4 regions of the Streptomyces sp. NPDC056835 genome follow, and region 3 is predicted to be linked to each of the others. Evidence: riboswitches for the same ligand, from Rfam matches in the RefSeq annotation. Region 3 holds a riboswitch; each other region holds the start of a gene.
The links. Region 3 has a riboswitch for cyclic di-AMP ahead of ACFRMN_RS26770 (M23 family metallopeptidase). Riboswitches for the same ligand answer to the same signal wherever they lie in the genome.
Positions count from the first base shown of each region.

Region 1 (4,966 bases), on a different contig from region 3:
GCGGTTCGGCTCCGGCCCCGCCGAGGACTTCCCCGGCGAGCTGGCCCGGTTCGCGGCCCTCGGCTGGCTCGACGAGAGCGCGCCTCCCGGCCTGCTGCGCCTCTCCCCCGAGGGGCTCGCGTACTCGGACGCGCTGGGTCCCGCGCTCTTCTCCCCCGCCGTACGGGCCTCGATGGCCGCGTACGAAAGGAAGTGAGACCCGTGGACCTGACGATCCTCTACCGCGGCCCGCTCGCCTCCTGCGACTACGACTGCCCCTACTGCCCGTTCGCCAAGCGCCGCGACAGCCGGGAGCAACTGCGCGCCGACCGGGCCGCCCTGGAGCGCTTCACCGCCTGGGCTTCGGAGCAGCGGGAGGACAGGCTGTCGGTGCTGTTCACTCCCTGGGGCGAAGGGCTGGTGCGTTCCTGGTACCGGCGTGCCCTCACCGAGCTGTCGTCGCTGCCGCACATCGGCCGGGTGGCGATCCAGACGAATCTCAGCTGCCGCACCGACTGGCTGGCGGACGCCGATCCCGCGAAGCTCGCCCTGTGGTGTACGTACCACCCCGGCCAGACGCCGTACGACCGCTTCCTCGCGAAGACCCATGAGCTGGCGGAGCGGTCGATCCGGTTCAGTGTGGGGGTCGTGGGCCTGCCGGACCATCTGGAGCACGCCCGCCGGCTGCGCGCGGACCTGCCCGAGCAGGTGTATCTCTGGATCAACGCGGCCGAGGGCCGCAGCTATACGGATGAGGAGGCCGGTCGCTGGACGGCTCTCGATCCGCTCTTCCCCTACAGCCGCAGCCCGCACCGCTCGGCCGGTCTGCCCTGCCGGACGGGCGAGTCGGTGATCTCGGTGGACGGTGAGGGTACGGTGCGGCGCTGCCACTTCGTCCGCGCCGAGCTGGGCAATCTCTACGACGGGTCCTACCGGCGGGCGCTCGCTCCGCGGGCGTGCCCGCTGGCGGTGTGCGACTGCCATATCGGCTATGTGCATCTGGAGACACTGCCGTTGTACGACGTCTTCGCCGGAGGGGTACTGGAACGGGTCCCGGCGGGGATACGACCGGCCGGATCCGCCTCCGCGGTCAGTGCTTGAGAGGCAAGAGGTCCGGGCGCTTCGCTTCGACATGATCGCCGGAGGACTCACCGCGCAGCCGCCGCCCGATCCACGGCACCAGATATTCGCGTGCCCAGTGGATGTCGTCGCGCCGTACCTCCAGCGTCCCGCGCGGCGGCTGCGGCGGCCACGGCTGGTCCGGGTCGGCGGGCACATCGAGGCCGAGCACCTGCGCGGCGCGCAGCGCGACGCGGGTGTGCCCCTCGGGTGACAGATGCAGCCGGTCGCCGTCCCAGGCCCGCCTGTCCTGTACGGACTTGAGCGACCAGAGGTCGAGCACCGGGCAGTCGTAGCGGTCCGCGATGGCCCGCACATGGGCGGTGTAGGTGGCGATCCTGCCGCGCAGATGGCGCAGCACCGGGACGCCCCGGGTGTCGAAGCCGGTGGTCACCATGACCGTGCCGACGGCGCCGGAGAGATCGGCGACGGCCCGCTCGAAACGCTCGGCGACATCGTCGGGGTCGGTGCCTGGCCGGATGATGTCATTGCCGCCGGCGCAGAACGTCACCAGATCCGGGGCGAGTTCCTTGGCGCGCGGTATCTGTTCGTCGACGATCTGGTCGAGGAGCCGGCCGCGTACGGCGAGATTGGCGTACCGGAAATCACCGTGGACGGTGTCCGCCGTCGCACCCGAGACCGGCAGTTGGTCGGCGAGCAGGACCGCGAGCCGGTCCGCCCAGCCGACATACATCCCGTCGGGGCCCGGGTCGCCCACCCCCTCCGTGAAGCTGTCGCCGATCGCCGCGTACGACCCGAGTACGCCATTTCTTCTTGATCTCGAATCGTCTGCCACAGCACCACATCATTCCCGGCAGATGTGACCTACGCGACCGTAAGGAGGGGTTGACGCCGGGTGAGATATGCCATCGGTCAAGTTTCGGCCAAGCGGGAATAGTCGAAAAAGCCGCTGCCCGGCACGGAAAGTGCCGGGCAGCGCAATGAGCTGACGTGATCTGACGAATCAGACGTTGACACCGTTCTGCCGGAGGTAGGCCACCGGGTCGACGTCCGAGCCGTACTCGGGGCCGGTCCGGATCTCGAAGTGCAGGTGCGGTCCGGTGGAATTGCCGGTGGAACCGGAGAGTCCGATCTGCTGGCCCGCGCTGACGCTCTCGCCCGCGGAGACCTCCAGGGACGACAGGTGACCGTACTGCGAGTACATGCCGTCGCTGTGCTGGATGACGACCTGGTTGCCGTACGCACCGCCCCAGCCGGCCGTCACGACCGTGCCGTCGCTGACCGCCTTGACGGGGGTGCCCGAGGACGCCGAGAAGTCGACACCGGTGTGGTAGCCGCTGGACCAGCTGGAGCCGGAGGCGCGGTACGGCGTGGAGGTCGGTCCGTCGACCGGCGCGGTGAAGCCGGAACCGGTGCTCTGCTCCGCGGTGCCGTCGGCGGGGGCCTGCTCGGTGGTCGGGGCGGCGGACTCGTCCGTCGAACCGCTGGACGAGGAGTCGCTGGACGAAGAATCGGCGGACGAAGCGTCGGCGGACGAGGAATCGGCGGACTCGGCCGGGGAGGTGGTGTCGGCCGAGGACGTGGAGTCCGCCGAGGAATCGGCCGACGAGGAGGGCTCCGCCGGAGCCTCGGACGGCGCGCTCGCCGCTGCCCGCGCGCCGAGGGTCAGCTTCAGGCCGGGGTGGATCAGCGACGGGTTGTCGCCGACGGCCTCCCGGTTGTCCTGATACAGCCGGTGCCAGCCGCCCCGGACATGATGCTCAACGGCGATCTTGGAGAGATAGTCGCCGGCGACCACGGTGTAGGTCCTCGCGACCTTGGTGGCCACGTGGGTCACGGTCTGCTTCGTCACGGCGCGCTGCTGGGCGCCGGACAGATTCTGGGCCGTCTGCGCCGAGGTGGAGGCGGCCTGCGGAGCGGCGGCGGGGGCGGCCTTCTCCGCGGCGTGCGCGCCGGTGGCGCCGATGAGCGGAAGCGCGATGGCCGCGCCACCCGTACCCGCGGCGATGAATCCGCGCGAAATCGAATTGGTCTTGGGACGGCGGTGCTTACCCTTCGTGGGCATGGCGAATTCCTCTCCGGCGCCTGCGAGGTGAGCTGTCGGGTTCGGGCTGGAGCTGCCCGGCCGCGCATGGTGCGCGACTTCACCCCGAGCCGTCCGAACTTCCGGATCGGCGTACTACCTGGGTCCCCCGCTCCTGCCACGCGTTGATGGGTGGATGCGAATTCCAAGCGGCGGCAGGATTCGGCGATCCGCTCGGATTGAGGCTGAACGTAAGCGAGTCGGTCGGCCGGAACAAGATGCTGTTTTCCGGCGGTGACGCCCGTTCCGGATATCGCTCGGGTTATTCGGTCACCCTGCGTGGATTCCGGTCTTCAATTACCTTGCGGAGCAGCAATTCCCCCTCCCGATACCGCCACGCAACGTCACGGATATGATCCTGCTCACGGGCCGGAGCTCATCTCCCCCGCGACCGGGGCAGGTTATGCGGAATCACTCATTCCGGACAGATGGGCATGTGGGCGATATTCATCCGCGCGGCGTGTCCGAATAATGCGCTTCTGACCCTTCCGGAGCCGGGCCGATTGCCGCAGGTTGCCTGGGGAACAAATGTCGTAGGGTCGGAAGCCGACATCGTCGGCGAGCCGCGCCGACGGCAGACACGGAGGAGCACGCCGTGACGCAGCAGCTGCCGCAGGTCCCGTCGACAGAGCCCGAGTTGTCCGGCGTGCGCAACTTCCGCGATGTGGGCGGACTGCCGACCACGGACGGCCGGCGGGTGGCCTACGGCAGGCTCTTCCGCAGCGGACATCTCGCCAACGCCACCCCGGCCGATGCCGCCTTCCTCTCCTCCCTCGGCCTGCACACGATCTTCGACTTCCGCAACGCCGCCGATCTGAAGCTCGACGGCGCGGACGTGGAACTGCCCGGCGTACGCAATGTGAACCTGCCGCTCACTGATCCGGCGGACGGCGCCGAGTTCTGGCTGATGGTGCGGGACGGCGATCTCGACCAGCTGCGCTCGATCCTCTCGGACGGCAGAGCCGCGACCCGGATGATCGACTCGTACCGGACGATCATCACGGGACGCACCGCCGAGCACAGCCGCGTCCTGCACTCCCTCGCCGAGGACAGCGTCCCCGCGCTCATGCACTGCGCGGCGGGCAAGGACCGGGCGGGGCTCTCCATCGCGGTGTCCCTGCTCGCGGTCGGGGTGGAGCCCGAGGCGATCGAGGCCGACTATCTCAAGTCGAACCACCCGCACCGCCGCTACCCGATCCACCGCACCGACAACTCCCCCACCGGGATGTCCCCGGAGGTGATGGAACTGCTCAGCCCGCTCTTCGACGCTCGCGCCGAATATCTCGCGGCGGCCTTCGAGACCATCGAGAAGACCTGGGGCACCACCGACCGCTATCTGACCGAGGGGCTTGGGCTCGCCCCCGAGACCCGCGAGCGGCTTCGCACCCGCCTCCTCGACCAGAGCTGAGCAGCGGCGGGAACGGAGGGGGGACGGCGAGAGCGCCGGTAACGGCTTCGAAGGGGCGCCCCTACCCCCGCGCGCCCATCTCGAAGAGCAGATAGAGGAAGGCCGCGAAGAGATGGCCGGCGACCAGATAGGCGAAGAGCCGGATGACCAGCCCGCGGGGGAACTTCCCCTCTTCCTTCATGACATGACCGGACGCGGCGGATTCGGGCCGGCCTTCCGGTCCGTCGGCCGGGCCGGGCACGGAGTTCTCTGACTCGGACATGGTGGCAGACCTCTCTCAGCGGGTCAGCGACGATGGGCCCCGGCGCCGAGGCACAGCTCGGCGGCGGGGCTCTGCAGCAGGGTATGGACGAAGAGCAGCTCGGTCCCCTCGGGTCCGACCGCCGCGATCCGGTGCGGGGTGAGCGAGTCGAAGT
Region 1 is NZ_JBHUBB010000011.1:66,284-71,249, forward strand. Features, by position in the region: gene ACFRMN_RS14765 (STM4012 family radical SAM protein) at 1-196, shown strand, start outside; gene ACFRMN_RS14770 (STM4011 family radical SAM protein) at 202-1,080, shown strand; gene ACFRMN_RS14775 (SGNH/GDSL hydrolase family protein) at 1,070-1,894, opposite strand; gene ACFRMN_RS14780 (peptidoglycan DD-metalloendopeptidase family protein) at 2,063-3,124, opposite strand; cyclic di-AMP (ydaO/yuaA leader) riboswitch at 3,129-3,320, opposite strand; gene ACFRMN_RS14785 (tyrosine-protein phosphatase) at 3,738-4,550, shown strand; gene ACFRMN_RS14790 (DUF6126 family protein) at 4,612-4,812, opposite strand; gene ACFRMN_RS14795 (helix-turn-helix domain-containing protein) at 4,836-4,966, opposite strand, start outside.
Region 1: it holds a riboswitch for cyclic di-AMP, as region 3 does, so the genes downstream of both, ACFRMN_RS14780 (peptidoglycan DD-metalloendopeptidase family protein) here and ACFRMN_RS26770 (M23 family metallopeptidase) in region 3, are expected to answer to the same signal.

Region 2 (4,966 bases), on a different contig from region 3:
TGGGCGAGATGTCGGCCGCGATGCCGGCGTCGGGTTCGTTCTCCGTGCACGCCGAGCGGGCGCTCGGCCGGTGGGCGGGGTTCAGCGCGGGCTGGCTGTACTGGTTCCTGCTGGTCGTCGTCCTCGCGGTGGAGGCGACGGGCGCGGCGCGGATCGCGAACGGCTGGCTCCCTTCTGTGCCGCAGTGGGCGTGGGTGCTGCTCTTCATGGTGTTCTTCACCGGCGCGAACCTCGCCGCCGTGAAGAACTTCGGCGAGTTCGAGTTCTGGTTCGCGGCCCTGAAGGTGTTCGCGATCGTCGCGTTCCTGGCCCTCGGGCTGCTTGCCGTCTTCGGTCTGCTGCCCGACACCGACCCGGTCGGCTTCACCCACCTCGCTGGACAGGACGGCTTCCTGCCGGGCGGCTGGCAGGGCGTCATCTCCGGTGTGCTCGCCGTCGTCTTCGCCTTCGGCGGCCTGGAGGTCGTCACGATCGCGGCGGCCGAGTCCGACGACCCGGTGCGCTCGGTGTCCCGGGCGGTGCGCAGCGCGGTGTTCCGGATCCTGTTCTTCTATGTCGGATCGATGCTGGTCATCGTGACGGTACTGCCCTGGACGGCGCAGCAGGCGGAGCTGAGCCCCTATGTCACCGTCCTCGACGCGATCGGTGTCCCGTCCGCCGGGCAGATCATGAACATCGTGGTGTTCGTGGCCCTGCTGTCGGCGCTCAACGCCAACCTCTACGGATCGTCCCGGATGGTCTTCTCGCTGGCCGAGCGGGGCGAGGCGCCGAGGTCCCTGCTGAAGGTGAGTGGCGGCGGTGTGCCCCGGCGTGCGGTCCTCGCGTCCGTGGCGTTCGGCTTCGTCTCGGTGCTGCTCAATCTCAAGTGGCCCGACTCGGTCTTCCTGTACATGCTCAACGCGGTCGGCGCGGTGCTCCTCTTCGTATGGGCCCTGATCGCCGTGTCGCAGCTGCGGCTGCGACCCCGTATCGAACGGGAGGCGCCGGAGCGGCTGGTGCTGCGGATGTGGCTCTTCCCGGGGCTGACCTGGGCCACGCTCGCCGCGATGGCGGTCGTGTTCGGCCTGATGCTGACGAATGACGCGGCACGCCCACAGCTGCTGTGGTCCCTGGGCGCGACGGCGCTCGTCCTGGCGGCGGCGGGGGTACGGGAGCTGCGCGCGCGGCGCGCCTGAGCCCGGGACGCGGGAACGCGGGAACGCGCGCACGCGGAACGCGGCGGGCCGGACCGGCCCTGAGGGCTGGTCCGGCCCGCCGCGAGCGGTGTGCGGGCCTGTCAGTAGGGGCCGTTCACGTTGTCGATCGAGCCGTACCGGTCGGCCGCGTAGTTGGACGCGGCGGTGATGTTGGCGACCGGGTCGTAGCTGTCCGTCGACGTACCGGGCACGTGGTAGGCCTGGAACGTGGGGTCGATGACCTGCAGGAGCCCCTTGGACGGGGTACCGGCGGCGGCGTTGGAGTCCCAGTTGTTGATGGCCCACGGGTTGCCCGAGGACTCGCGCATGATGTTGCGGTAGATGCCGTCGTACGAGCCGGGGATGCCGTGCGCCGCCATGACGTCCAGCGACTCCTGGATCCAGCCGTCCAGGTTGTCGGCGTACGTCGTCGTGGCCGCCGCGGTGGCGTCGGCGCCCGTATCGGCCGTGGCGCTCTCGTCAGGCGCCGACGTGGCCTGCTCGTCGGCGGTGGAGTCGCCGGTCGAGTCCGCGCTGGAGTCGGCGGTCGAGTCTGCCGGGGTCTGCGAGTCGGACCCCGTACCGAGCGTCAGTGTGAGACCGGGGAGGATAAAGCACGGGTCGCCGCCGATGACGTCGCGGTTGTCCTCGTAGAGCTGCTGCCAGCCGCCGCTCAGCGAGTACTCGTCCGCGATCTTGGACAGCGAGTCCCCCCAGACCACGGAGTAGGTCGCCGGGGTTTCCGTCTGGACGGTGGCGGCCGGGGTCAGGGTCACCTTTGCGGTGGCGGCGGTGTGCGCCGACGGGGCCGCTTCCGCGGTGGTGGCGGCCAGCAGGGGGAAGGCGAGTACGGCACCGCCCGTGCCCGCGGTGACGAGACCTCTGGCGACGGGGCTGTTCTTGGGACGACGGTGCTTAGCCTTTGAGGCCATGACGAATTCCTCTCCTGCGCCTGCGAGGTGAGCTGTCGGGTTCGGACTGGAGATGCCCGGCCGCACTGTGAACGCGGCTTAACCCCAAGCCGGTCCGGAGTACGGATCGGCGACTTACCTGGGTCCCCCGCTCCTGCCGGACGTGGGTGGGTGTGGGGCTCCGGACAGCGGCAGGATTCGGCGTTCCATCCGGAGTGACGAGAACGTAAGCGAGGACGCCCGGACGAAACAAGCCCTGAATTCACAACGGAATCCAATTCGTGAATCCGGCCCGAAATGATCTCGTTATCGGCCCGATACCGGGGAACTCAACTCGCCTTCCCCGCGCGCGAAATGGACGAGGAGGCGGGCCCGCGACCGGGAACTTACGTGACACACATCACGCCCATGACGGAAATGTCCAGGTCACGACACCGAGCAGAGCATGGAAAGCCGCGTAAACGCTACATAAATGGACTTCGGGGAGAACAGACATAAATCGCCCATAAAGGCGTGATGTGGCCTGGTCGGTCCGACCTCGACAGTCCCACCCATGACCGGAAATGCGGGCGCCTCACAAGGGCCGCCGTATCGCGCATGATCGCGTAATTCGGAAGCCGCCCTTGGCGGCCTCTCGCGAACCCCTGCGGCCCCCGTGCGAGCCGCTTCTCGCGGCCATTGAACCGCTCAACGCCATCGAATTGGCGGAGCCGTGCGCGTTTCTGACCTTCTATCGTTTCCGAACACGGGCGGGCCACGTGTCAGTTCCGTGGCAGCCTTTCACCGAAGAGTGGATCGAAAGCGACGACCACCCCTTCGGCAAAAGGCAGTTCGCGGCCGAAGGGGGAGCGTGGTCCAGTCCCACGCTCCCCCTTCGGCCGCCTGCGCGCACAGCGCGCGTTCCGCGCTATATGCCCAACTCGGCGAGCCGGCGCGCCGGTTCGTTGCGCCGCCAGGCGATGACCAGGAAGGCGATCAGCCCGAGGACGGGCAGGGCGCAGACGCTCCAGCTCAGCGACAGGGGCGGGCCCGGCTGGTCGAGGACGGTCAGGTGCTTGAGGGTCCCCGTGCCATGACCCTCGGGGCCGTCGATGGCGAAGGTGAGCGCCACGTCGCCCGGGTCGGGGAAGGACTTGATGTCCAGACCCCAGACATCGAGTTTGCGGGGGTGGCGCGCCAGCGGGGTGACGCGGTCACCGGAGTCGAGGCCGGTGGCGTCACGGGTGAGCGTGCCCGATTTGCCCGCTATCCCTCCTTCGGGGGCGAAGGTGAAGTCCAGCGACTGCATGGCACGCAGCGGCCAGGTGGAGAACCCGATGGTCAGGCTGTACGGGCCCGCCTGGACGCGTTCGGTGTGCACGATCCCGACTGGCTCGTAGGCGGCGGCCGGCGTGGCCGACGCGAAGAGCAGGGCCGCCACCGCGGACAGCGCGAGGACCAGGGAGCGTACGCGGCGGGCCGGGGGCCGGGGAGTGGTGGTGCGTGAGGACGGCGCCGGGGCGGGGCCGGTGAGATGGCTGTGCACGGATCAGTTGCCTTCCGGGCTTGAGGTCGGGGTATTGGCGCGCAGGATGACGGCGAAGCGCGCGCCGAGGAAGCCGGCGAGGGCGCCGAAGGCCAGGCCCACGACGGCGGCGGCCAGCAGACCGGCGGCGTCGGGAGTGCCGGAATCACCGAGCAGGGACTTCTGGAGGAGCACCGAGACGCTGATCACCAGTCCGCCGGACGCGCCCAGAAGCTGGGGCAGCCACCGGTTCGACCAGCCACGCGTCGAGCCCAGCCACAGCAGCGTTTCGATGACAGCCGCCGCCAGGAGCATGAACATGGGGATGCTCGCGGGCAGTTCCGGAGCCTGGTTGCCGAGGTTGTCGCGCAGCGGCAGGCCCTGCGAGGCGGCGTAGACATGAGAGGCCCAGGGGGAGAACCACCACAGGAAGCCCTGGATGGCGGCGAGGGTGGCGCTGATGGCGAGGACGGCTCCCCGGCCGAGGGTGAGCCCTCCCATGATGACCAGGAGGACGGCGAAGAAGACGGTACCCGCGACGACCGGTTCGAAGGGCAGGGGCAGGGCGGCGAAGGCGTTGGTGGTGATGGGGCTGAACGTCATCAGGACAGGGATGCTGACGATCAGTCCGACCCGGCCCCAGCGTTCCGCGCGGGCCGCGGCGAAGACGATGACGCTGCCGACCATCGTGAGCGAGATCGAGACGAACAGCCCGACGTGCGGTGGTGAGTCGAGTACGGCGTCGAATCCGTACAGGGAGTGCCACCACAGATCCAGCAGCCCGTAGAGCAGGAAGAGCGCACCGCCCGTCCCGGCGACCAGATACCCCAGGGGCGCCGTGAAGGTCCCGCCGAACACCCGGACGGGGCTGCCGCCGACGGCTCGCTCGGCCGGGCGTCCCGCGCGCTGCGCGGCGGTGGCGCGCACCACCATGACCAGGCTGGTGAGACCGGCGACGGCGCTGCCGGAGTACAGCAGGAGATGGGAGAGGGTGAAGAAGGTGTCCGGGCCGACGTCGACGTGCCATTGGACGTCCCAGCTGATGCCGATCAGTGACACCAGCGTGCCGGCCAGTACGAGGTAGGCGCCGAGGACGCCCGGCTGCCCGTACGTCCGGACGAGGCCCGCGCGGCGTGGCGGGGCCAGGTCGTGGGGAACGGTTGCGGAGATGGGGTTCATCGCGGCTTCTTTCCGGTGGGGGGGTGGGTCGTCGGTCGCGTACGGGGGTAACGAGGCCGCTCAGCCGGTGACGGTGAGGGGGAAGACAAGGCGGTCCCGGCGGCCGTCCCCTTCGATGCCGATCAGGAGTTCCCAGCGGCCGGGCATCATCAGATGGACGCCGGAGACGCGGTAGCCGCCTCTCCCGTCCGGGGTCG
Region 2 is NZ_JBHUBB010000027.1:23,249-28,214, forward strand. Features, by position in the region: gene ACFRMN_RS27450 (amino acid permease) at 1-1,175, shown strand, start outside; gene ACFRMN_RS27455 (transglycosylase SLT domain-containing protein) at 1,277-2,107, opposite strand; cyclic di-AMP (ydaO/yuaA leader) riboswitch at 2,112-2,300, opposite strand; gene ACFRMN_RS27460 (hypothetical protein) at 2,994-3,611, opposite strand; gene ACFRMN_RS27465 (hypothetical protein) at 3,615-4,769, opposite strand; gene ACFRMN_RS27470 (hypothetical protein) at 4,830-4,966, opposite strand, start outside.
Region 2: it holds a riboswitch for cyclic di-AMP, as region 3 does, so the genes downstream of both, ACFRMN_RS27455 (transglycosylase SLT domain-containing protein) here and ACFRMN_RS26770 (M23 family metallopeptidase) in region 3, are expected to answer to the same signal.

Region 3 (4,966 bases):
CGTACCGGACGCAGGCTGGTACGGGTGCTGCCCGTACTGGTGATCATCGCCGGGGTGATCTTCGACCTGGTGACCCCCACGCGTGTCACCGCGTCCCCCCTCTTCGCCGCCGCTCCGCTGATCGCCGCCCCGTTCTACCCGTTGGCCGGCACGCTCACCATCGCCCTGGCCTCGCTGGTCTCCGAGGTGCTGCTGCACATCCACGCGGACACCCAGTTCCAGGTGGAGTCGATCAGCGAGGTGCTGACGGTGGTCGTCGTCTCCCTGCTGGCGCTGTACATCAACGGCGTCGTACGGCGCAGCGGCGAGCGGCTGGCCTCCGCCCGCATCATCGCCGAGACCGCCCAGCGCGCGGTGCTGCCCAGACCCGCCGAGCGGATCGGGGGGCTGCGGATCGCCGCGCGGTACGAGGCGGCGCAGGAGGGCGCGTTCATCGGCGGGGACCTCTTCGCCGTACAGGACACGCCGTACGGGGTGCGGCTGGTGGTCGGGGACGTACGGGGGAAGGGTCTTGACGCGGTCGAAGCGGTGGCGGTGGTCATCGGGTCATTCCGGGAGGCCGCCGAGCAGGAGAGTTCGCTGGAGGGAGTCGCGCAGCGGCTGGAGCGCGCGCTCAGACGTGAGGGGACGCGGCGGGACGGGCTCGACATCTTCGAGGGGTTCACCACCGCCGTACTCGCCGAGATCCCGCACGACGAGGGAGTGGTGCGGCTGCTCAACCGCGGCCATCCCGAGCCGCTGCTGATGTGCGGCGACGGTGAGGTGCGGATGCTCGCCCCGAGCGACCACGCGCTGCCGCTCGGGATGAGCGAACTGGGCGCGTGGCCGGACCGCGCCGAGCAGGCCCTGTATCCGGAAGGCGCGACGCTGCTCTTCTACACGGACGGGCTCACCGAGGCGCGCGATGCCCACGGGGTCTTCTACGTCCCGCGCGACCGGCTCGACGGGCGGGTCTTCCAGGGGCCCGACGAGATACTTCAGGCGCTCATCGACGACGTACGGCGGCACACGGGCGGCGGGAGCCAGGACGACATGGCGCTGCTGGCGGTCAGCCGGCCCTCGGAGGGCGAACCGGAGCGGCGCAGGACCATGCCCCTGGTGCCGTGAGACGGCCGCGATCGCCGTCGGAGTCGTCACCCTCATCGCCCGGCGCGGGGCCGGCGGGAGCTCTCGCCACTGTAGGTAATCGAGAGGTATCCCTCCGCATAACATTTGACACACCGTCAGAAATGCCGACTTCCCTGACGGGCTGTCAACTCGCCCGATTGCGTTCCGCTACGTCCCGGTACGTCCGATGCGAAGTCGTTAATGATCACCCGGAACAGCTTGGAATATGGGCCGGGTCTCTATTAACGTTCGATAACGCAGCGCGGTCGTCCCAGCCGTCGTAAGAGATGGCGCCGTGCGCACGCGCCGAATCCCGCGAGGGAACCGGGGAACCACCAATTGGGGTGAATCGGGTGTCTTTTGCTGCCCTGTGCGGCAGGAGCGCCCGTAGGAGACCTTCCTGCTCCGAACCCGTCAGCTAACCCGGTAGGCGAGAAGGAAGGAAAGGAGCACGCCTCAGTGGCGTCCAACAAGCCTGCCCCCGAAGCCGTCTTCGAAACGCACTCCCTCGGCAGCGAGCCGGACAGGGCATGGGGGGAATGGAATCCCACCGAGGAGTCCATACGGCCCGTACGCGGCCGGCACCGCGTCGCCAAGCAGCGCGGACTGGCCCGTAGCTCCACCGTCCTCGGCGTCGGCGTCATCGCCGCCGTCGGCGCGGGCGGCATCGCCACCGCGCAGGACAAGCCCGCGGTCTCCATATCCCTGCCCGACGCGATCACGGACAATCTCCCGGACGCCAAGTCCCTGCCGGGAATGGGCTCCCTCGCCTCGGACGACTCCGACTCCGAAGTCCTCGCCGCCCCGCTCACCACCGCCGGGCTCACGGCCGCCGACACCGAGCAGGGCGCCACCGACGCGGGAGAGGCGCTGCGCGCCCGAATCCTCCAGCAGGCCGAGGCACAGCAGACCGGCGCCGAGGCGGCGCGGAAGGCCGCCGCGGAGTCCGCGGCGGCCGAGCAGGCCGCGGCCGAGGCCAAGAAGCAGCAGACCGAGGCCGAGAAGAAGATCGAAGAGGCGAAGAAGAAGGCAGAGGCGGAGGCCAGGGCCAAGGCGGAGAAGGAGCGGCTGGCCAAGCTGGCCGCCAGCTACGCGATCCCCACCTCCTCGTACACGATCACCTCGACCTTCGGTCAGGCCGGCTCCCTGTGGTCCTCCGGCCAGCACACCGGCCTGGACTTCGCCGCGCCGACGGGCACCCCGCTCAAGGCCGTGCACAGCGGCACGATCAAGTCGGCCGGCTGGTCGGGCTCGTACGGATACCGCACGGTCCTGGAGCTCGATGACGGCACGGAGATCTGGTACGCCCACCAGTCCTCCATCTCCGTCAGCGCCGGGCAGAAGGTCACCACCGGCGAGGTCATCGGCAGGGTCGGCGCGACCGGCAATGTGACCGGCGCCCATCTGCACCTCGAAGTCCACACGGCGGGCGGCACGGGCCTGGACCCGATGAGCTGGCTGCGCGGCAAGGGCCTCAACCCGTAGGGCTTCCCCGCGGGCATTCCCCTGGGTAATCCCTCTGGGTATTCCCCCCGGGGTATTCCCCCATAAGGCCCACATACGGGCGCGGAGCGGGTTGGGACGCCCCCCTCAGGGGTTGCATCTCCCTATGACCGCTCTGCGCCCACTGGGCTCCTCCGATCTGCACGTCTTCCCGCTCGCCCTCGGCGGCAATGTCTTCGGCTGGACCGCCGACGAGACGGCCTCCTTCGCCGTCCTCGACGCGTACGCCGCCGCGGGCGGGAACTTCATCGACACCGCCGACATGTACTCCTCGTGGGCCCCCGGCAACGAGGGCGGTGAGTCCGAGACCGTCATCGGCGACTGGATCGCGTCGCGTGGCAATCGCTCCGACGTGCTGGTCGCGACCAAGGTGGGCGCGCACCCGCGGTACAAGGGGCTCAGGGCGGCCACCATCAAGGCCGGGGCCGAGGAGTCGCTGCGCCGGCTCCGTACGGACTACGTCGACCTCTACTACACGCACTTCGACGACCCCGAGGTGCCGGTCGAGGAGATCATGACCGCCCTCGACCAGCTGGTGCGGGCGGGCAAGGTCCGCGCGCTCGGCGCCTCCAACATCAGCGCGGAGCGGCTGGCCGCCTCGCTCGCCTTCTCGGAGCGCGAGGGGCTGGCCCGCTATGTGGCGCTCCAGCCGCACTACAACCTGGTCTCCCGGGACACCTACGAGGGCGAGCTCCGGGACACCGTGCTCCGGCACGGGCTCTCGGCCGTGCCGTACGCCGCGCTGGCGTCGGGCTTCCTCACCGGCAAGTACCGTCCGGGGACCGAGGTCGACAGTCCCCGGGCCGGCAAGGCGGCCGAATATCTGGCGTCGGAGCGGGGCGCCGAAGTCCTGACCGCGCTGGACCGGATCGCCGGGGCGCGGGGCGCCGAGGTCGCGACCGTCGCGCTGGCCTGGCTGGCGGCGCAGCCGACCGTGGTCGCGCCGCTCGCGTCCGCGCGTACGACCGAGCAACTGCCCGCGCTGCTGGCTACGGTCGGCCTTGAGCTGACGGCGGAGGAACTGGCGGAGCTCACGGCGGCATCGGCCTGAAGCCGCGGCTCGTCGGACTGGTCGGTCATCCCTCGTCCGTCAGGTCCGTCAGGTCCGTCAGGTTCGTCATTGGCGGTACGGGTTGTAGCCGTCGTAGTCGATGGACGGCGGCGGCACCCGTACCCTGCCCGTGGCCCGCGCCGCATAGGTCAGCGCGGGCCCGGCTATCTCCCTGCGCTGCCACAGATGGTGCAGCAGCTCCTGCTCGCGCTCGATGAAGTCCGGGCCCACCGCGCCGCGGTGGGCCCGGTGGCGCAGAAACGCCAGGGACGTCGCGAACGCCTCGTACTCCCCGACCGACCTGGCCGCCCGCGGGCCGTACGTACGGCCCGCGAAGTCACGCGCCATCGTGCGCGCCCGCATGGAGGAGAGCGCGAGGGGCGCGGCCGGGGTCAGCCAGCCGGCCGCGGCGTACGCGGGCAGCTCGGACCCGACCGTGCGCAGCTCGCGCTGGCGGCTCCAGATCACCAGCCAGGTCAGCAGGGCGAAGACGGGAACCATGAACACCCCGTACACCACATAGAAGCCGTACGGGCCGAAGAGCGCCCCCGATCCGTTCCACAGCGCGTGCAGGCCCATCGCCAGGGCCAGACCGAGCAGGGGCAGGGCGAATCTGCGGATCCTCCGGCGGCGGGCCGCCATCGCCGCCAGACCGAAGCCGATGCCGGTGAGCACGGTGAAGAGCGGATGGGCGAACGGTGACATGACGACCCGTACGAAGAAGGTCGCGGCCGTGACGGAGGCCAGGCCGGAGTTGCCCAGGTTCTGGTCCTCACCGAAGGCGCTGCCCAGATAGAGGATGTTCTCGGTGAAGGCGAAGCCGGTGGCGCTGAACCCCGCGATCACGACGCCGTCGACGAGCCCGGTGAAGGCCCTCCTGCGGAAGAGGAAGATCAGCAGGACCGCCGCGGCCTTGGCGCTCTCCTCCACGACGGGGGCTATCACCGTGGCACCGAGGGATTCCGCGCCCGCCGGGTCGGCGGTGGCGGTGGCTATCCATTCGGTCGCGAACGAGTTCGCGATGATCGCGACGAGGGCGGCGGCGAAGGCGCCCCACGCCAGGGCGAAGAGCAGATTCGGCCAGGGGCCCGGCTCGACCCGGTCCAGCCAGCGGAAGGCCGTGATGAGCAGCGGTACGGGCAGGACGGCCAGCCCGAGGCCCACCAGAAAGCCCTCTGTGCCGGTCTCGTCCCGGACGAGCGCGAGGATCACCAGAGCGCAGAGGGCGAGCACCAGGATCACGGCCCCCACGCGCACCGCGCGGCGGCGCCAGAAAGCGCGGCGCGGCCGGTAGCGCCTGCGGGC
Region 3 is NZ_JBHUBB010000026.1:22,868-27,833, reverse strand. Features, by position in the region: gene ACFRMN_RS26775 (PP2C family protein-serine/threonine phosphatase) at 1-1,107, shown strand, start outside; cyclic di-AMP (ydaO/yuaA leader) riboswitch at 1,402-1,555, shown strand; gene ACFRMN_RS26770 (M23 family metallopeptidase) at 1,567-2,592, shown strand; gene ACFRMN_RS26765 (aldo/keto reductase) at 2,717-3,661, shown strand; gene ACFRMN_RS26760 (PrsW family intramembrane metalloprotease) at 3,728-4,966, opposite strand, start outside.

Region 4 (4,966 bases), on a different contig from region 3:
GGCCGAGCGTCCCAAGTTCGTCCTCCCCGTCTCGCAGCACGGACTCAGCGCGTACTACGGCCAGGCCGGGGTCAACTGGATGTCCATGCACACCGGGATCGACTTCCCCGTGTCGTACGGAACGCCGGTGATGGCCGCGACGGACGGCACCGTACGCACGCAGTACAACAGCGCCTACGGCAACATGGCCATCGTGACCTCGCCCGATGGCACCGAGACCTGGTACTGCCATCTCAGCACGACGAAGATCCGCTCCGGCTCGGTCAAGGCCGGTGATGTGATCGCGTATTCGGGGAACTCGGGCAACTCCACCGGACCGCACCTGCACTTCGAGGTACGGCCCGGCGGCGGCGCCGCGATCGACCCGCTGGCCTGGCTCCGCAGCCACGGCGTCAACCCGACGTAAGCGCACGTAAGCGCGCCGCGCCCGGCGCGCTTCACGGTCGGATACGCCCCCCCGTTTTTACGCCGCGCCCCCCGTACGCCGCGCCCCCGTACGTTCTCCCCGTACCTACAGCTTCTCGACCGGCGCGTACCGCAGCAGCAGCCGCTTGGGCTTCGTGTCCCCGAAGTCGACCGTCGCCTGCGTGTCCGCGCCTGCGCCCGTCACCGCCATGACCGTGCCGAGGCCGAACTGGTCGTGTGTGACGCGGTCCCCGACCGCCAGCGCGATCACCGGCTTTTCCGTGGTGCGCCGTGTGGCGAAGCCCGAGGGACCACCGCCCGACCTCGAACGCGAGGCGGCCGACAAGGACGACGACAGCGAGGACGCGACCCCGGACGTGGGCCCCGCCGGGATCTGCGCGCCGGTCCGCTTCCACTCCAGGTGGTGTCCCGGGATCTCCTCCAGGAACCTGGACGGCGGGTTGTACGAGGGCTGGCCCCACGCGCTCCGCATCGACGACCGGGTCAGATATAGGCGCTCACGGGCGCGGGTGATGCCGACGTACGCCAGCCTCCGCTCCTCCTCCAGCTCCTTCGTCTGGCCGAGGGCGCGCATGTGCGGGAAGACGCCGTCCTCCATACCGGACAGGAACACGACCGGGAATTCGAGGCCCTTGGCGGTGTGCAGCGTCATCAGCGTGATGACACCGGAGCCGTCCTCGTCCTCGTCGGGGATCTGGTCGGAGTCGGCGACGAGCGCCACCTTCTCCAGGAATTCGGCGAGCGTACCGGTCACAGCGGCCGTGGCGGCCGTATCGGCCGCACCGGCGGCATCGGCCGCGTCGCCGCCGCCCGTCGCCGCCGCGGCGGCCTGGCCGCGCTCCTGCTCGAACTCCAGCGCCACCGCGGCCAGTTCCTGAAGGTTCTCGATACGCGTCTCGTCCTGCGGATCGGTCGACGCCTGCAACTCGGCCAGATAGCCGGTCCGTTCGAGCACGGCCTCCAGGATCGTCGCGGGCCCGGCGCCGGACTCGACGACCGTACGCAGCTCCTCCATCAGCGTGTTGAACCGCTTGACGGCGTTGGCCGAGCGGGCGGCCATTCCATACGCCTCGTCCACCCGCCGCAGCGCCTGCGGGAAGGTGATCTTCTCGCGCAGCGCGAGGGCGTCGATCATCGCTTCCGCGCGGTCCCCGATGCCGCGCTTGGGCACATTGAGGATCCGGCGCAGCGGGACATTGTCCTCGGGGTTGGCCAGAACGCGCAGATAGGCGAGCACATCGCGGACCTCCTTGCGCTCGTAGAAGCGCACTCCGCCGACGACCTTGTAGGGCAGGCCGACCCGGATGAAGATCTCCTCGAAGACGCGGGACTGCGCGTTCGTACGGTAGAAGACCGCGACATCGCCCGCCTTGGCCTCGCCCGCGTCCGTCAGCCGGTCGATCTCGTCGGCGACGAACTGCGCCTCGTCGTGCTCCGTGTCCGCGACGTAGCCGGTGATCTGGGCGCCGGCGCCGGCCTTCGTCCACAGATTCTTCGGCCGGCGGCTCTCGTTGCGCTCGATGACCGCGTTGGCGGCGCTCAGGATCGTCTGCGTGGAGCGGTAGTTCTGCTCCAGCAAAATAGTCGTCGCGTCCGGGTAGTCCTCCTCGAACTGGAGGATGTTACGGATCGTGGCGCCCCGGAAGGCGTAGATCGACTGGTCGGCGTCGCCGACGACACACAGCTCGGCCGGGTCGTGCTCCTCGCCGGAGGGGCCCACCAGCTCGCGTACGAGCGTGTACTGAGCGTGGTTGGTGTCCTGGTACTCGTCCACCAGGACATGCCGGAAGCGCCGCCGGTAGTGCTCGGCGACATCGGGGAACGCCTGGAGCAGATGGACGGTGGTCATGATGATGTCGTCGAAGTCCAGCGCGTTGGCCTCGCGCAGCCGCGCCTGGTACATCCGGTAGGCCTCGGCGAGCATCTTCTCGAAGCCGTCGGTGGCCTGGTCGGCGAAGGTCTCCTCGTCGATCAGCTCGTTCTTCAGATTCGAGATCTTGGCGCTGAAGGACTTCGGCGGGTAACGCTTGGGGTCGAGGTCCAGATCGCGGCAGACCAGGGCCATCAGACGCTTGGAGTCGGCGGCGTCGTAGATGGAGAACGACGAGGTGAACCCGAGCCTCTTCGACTCGCGCCGCAGGATCCGTACGCAGGCGCTGTGGAACGTCATGACCCACATGGCGTTGGCGCGCGGGCCGACGAGCTGGCCGACGCGCTCCTTCATCTCGCCCGCGGCCTTGTTGGTGAACGTGATCGCCAGTATCTGACCGGGATGGACGTCGCGGCTACCCAGCAGATACGCGATCCGGTGGGTCAGCACCCGGGTCTTGCCCGACCCGGCCCCGGCCACGATGAGCAGCGGCGAGCCGGTGTGCACGACGGCCGCGCGCTGCTCCTCGTTCAGCCCTTCGAGCAGCGCGGCGGGATCCACGACCGTGCGCGGGGCGCCGTCGCGGTGGTACTGGTCCCGCACCGGAGGCGCGTCGTAGGCACCCTGGAAGAGGTCGTCGGGCACCTGCTCCGGTGCGTGCTCGGCGTCGTCCTCGGGCGGCGGTGGATGCTCGTCGCCGAAGGGCTGGAGGTCCGCCAGGAAACTGTCGTCAAAGAGGCTGCTCATCGCTTTCCGAGTCTAGGCGGCCCCACTGACACTCGGTGCCCGCCTCCGGAATTCCCCGGCCCCGCCACCCTCGCCGTCCCCTCGCCGTCCCCATCCCCGTCACCATCGCCGTCATCGCCGCCATCGCCGTCATCGCCGTCATCGCCAAGGGGATCACCACGGGCGGCGCCTCGGTCACTCATCGTGGCGGTCAGGCGTCACCGATCCGTTTCACACATCGCACGCGCAAATGGTCACGAAAATGTATCGGGCATATCGGCCATCGACCTTCACACCAGCACCACACTTTGGCTAGCGTGCTCGATCAGGCAGCCCGTACCCCCAACGGCGACCCACGCCAAGCGGGCGGCCCACGCCGAATTCGGACTTTCCCCAAGGAAGTTCGAAACCGGGGACCCACACAGAACAACCGGGGTGAATCGGGCCTTTCGCTCAAGGTCCGTAGGGCAGCCTTCCGTTCCGCCCGAACCCGACAGCTAACCCGGTAGGCGGTCCACGGAAGGAGATGCAGACCTTGGCGTCGCATCGCAAGCCGCGCAGCCTCAGCGGAGTACGTACCGCCTCTCCCGCCGTCGGGATCACGACAGCCGCGCTCGCCTCGGTCACGTTGCTCTCGGCGCAGAGCGCGAGCGCCACACCCGTCGAGCCGAAGCCGTCCATCGAAGAGGTACAGAAGAAGGTCGACGATCTGTACCGCCAGGCCGGAAGTGAGACACAGAAGTACAACCGGGCGAAAGAGACCACGCAGAAGCAGAAGCGCGCGGTCGACCGGGTGCTCGACGAGGTCGCCAAGCGCGCGGACAAGCTGAACGAGGCCCGGCGTACGCTCGGCTCGTTCGCGGCCGCGCAGTACCGGGAAGGCGCGGTCACCCCGACCGCCGCCCTGCTCTTCGCGGACAGCCCGCAGGCGTTCTTCGAGCAGAAGCAGGTGACGGACCGGCTGACGGAGCGTCAGCGCGGTGTCCTCACCGACTACCAGACACAGCAGGCCGCCGCCGCGAAGAAGCGGGCTCAGGCGTCGAAGGACCTGGAGTCGCTCACCGCCTCGCAGGCCGCGCTGCGTACCAGCAAGCAGAACGTGCAGCAGAAGCTCGGCGCGGCGCGTGCGCTGCTGTCGCGGCTGACCAAGGAGGAGAAGGCGCGGCTGGCCGCGCTGGAGCGCAAGAAGGAAGAGGAGGCCCGCCGCAAGGCGGAGGCGCGGGCGAAGCTGGAGGCCCGCGCGAAGGAGGAGGCCGAGCGCAAGCGCGAGGAGCAGCAGGCCAAGACCCCGTCGACCGGTACGGGCACGGGCACGGGCTCCGGGACGGGCTCAGGTCAGAGCGGCACAGGCGCGGGTACGGGCACGGGCGCGGGAACCGGCACGAGCGGCGGCACCGGAACCTCGGACGGCAGCTACGCCACCAAGGCCGCCAAGGTCCTCTCCTTCGCCCGCGCCCAGATAGGCAAACCGTACGTCTGGGGCGCCACAGGCCCCAGCTCGTACGACTGCTCGGGCCTGACCCAGGCCGCCTGGAAGGAGGCGGGCGTGGAGCTGCCGCGCACCACCGGGGAACAGGTGAAGGCCGGCACGCGCGTCGCGACCGAGGATCTGCTCCCCGGTGACCTGGTCTTCTTCTACGACGACATCAGCCACGTCGGGATCTACATCGGCGACGGCATGATGATCCACGCCCCGAAGCCGGGCGCGAACGTCCGCGAGGAGTCGATCTACTACATGCCGATCTACGGAAGTATCCGCCCCGCCTGACGGGCGGCGTGCGGAACGCGCGAGCCGGGTGCCGCGCGCGGCACGCGCGAGCCGCGAGCCGGGGGCCGGGGCCGGAAGCGAGGACCGGCCCCCGTCGCCGTGTCAGGTCCAGAGCGTGGCGATGAAGATGTTGGCCATCGTCAGCCCGCCCACCGCGCCGAACAGCGGCTTCGGGG
Region 4 is NZ_JBHUBB010000002.1:141,801-146,766, forward strand. Features, by position in the region: gene ACFRMN_RS03110 (M23 family metallopeptidase) at 1-406, shown strand, start outside; gene pcrA (DNA helicase PcrA) at 512-3,043, opposite strand; cyclic di-AMP (ydaO/yuaA leader) riboswitch at 3,387-3,550, shown strand; gene ACFRMN_RS03120 (NlpC/P60 family protein) at 3,549-4,790, shown strand; gene ACFRMN_RS03125 (hypothetical protein) at 4,893-4,966, opposite strand, start outside.
Region 4: it holds a riboswitch for cyclic di-AMP, as region 3 does, so the genes downstream of both, ACFRMN_RS03120 (NlpC/P60 family protein) here and ACFRMN_RS26770 (M23 family metallopeptidase) in region 3, are expected to answer to the same signal.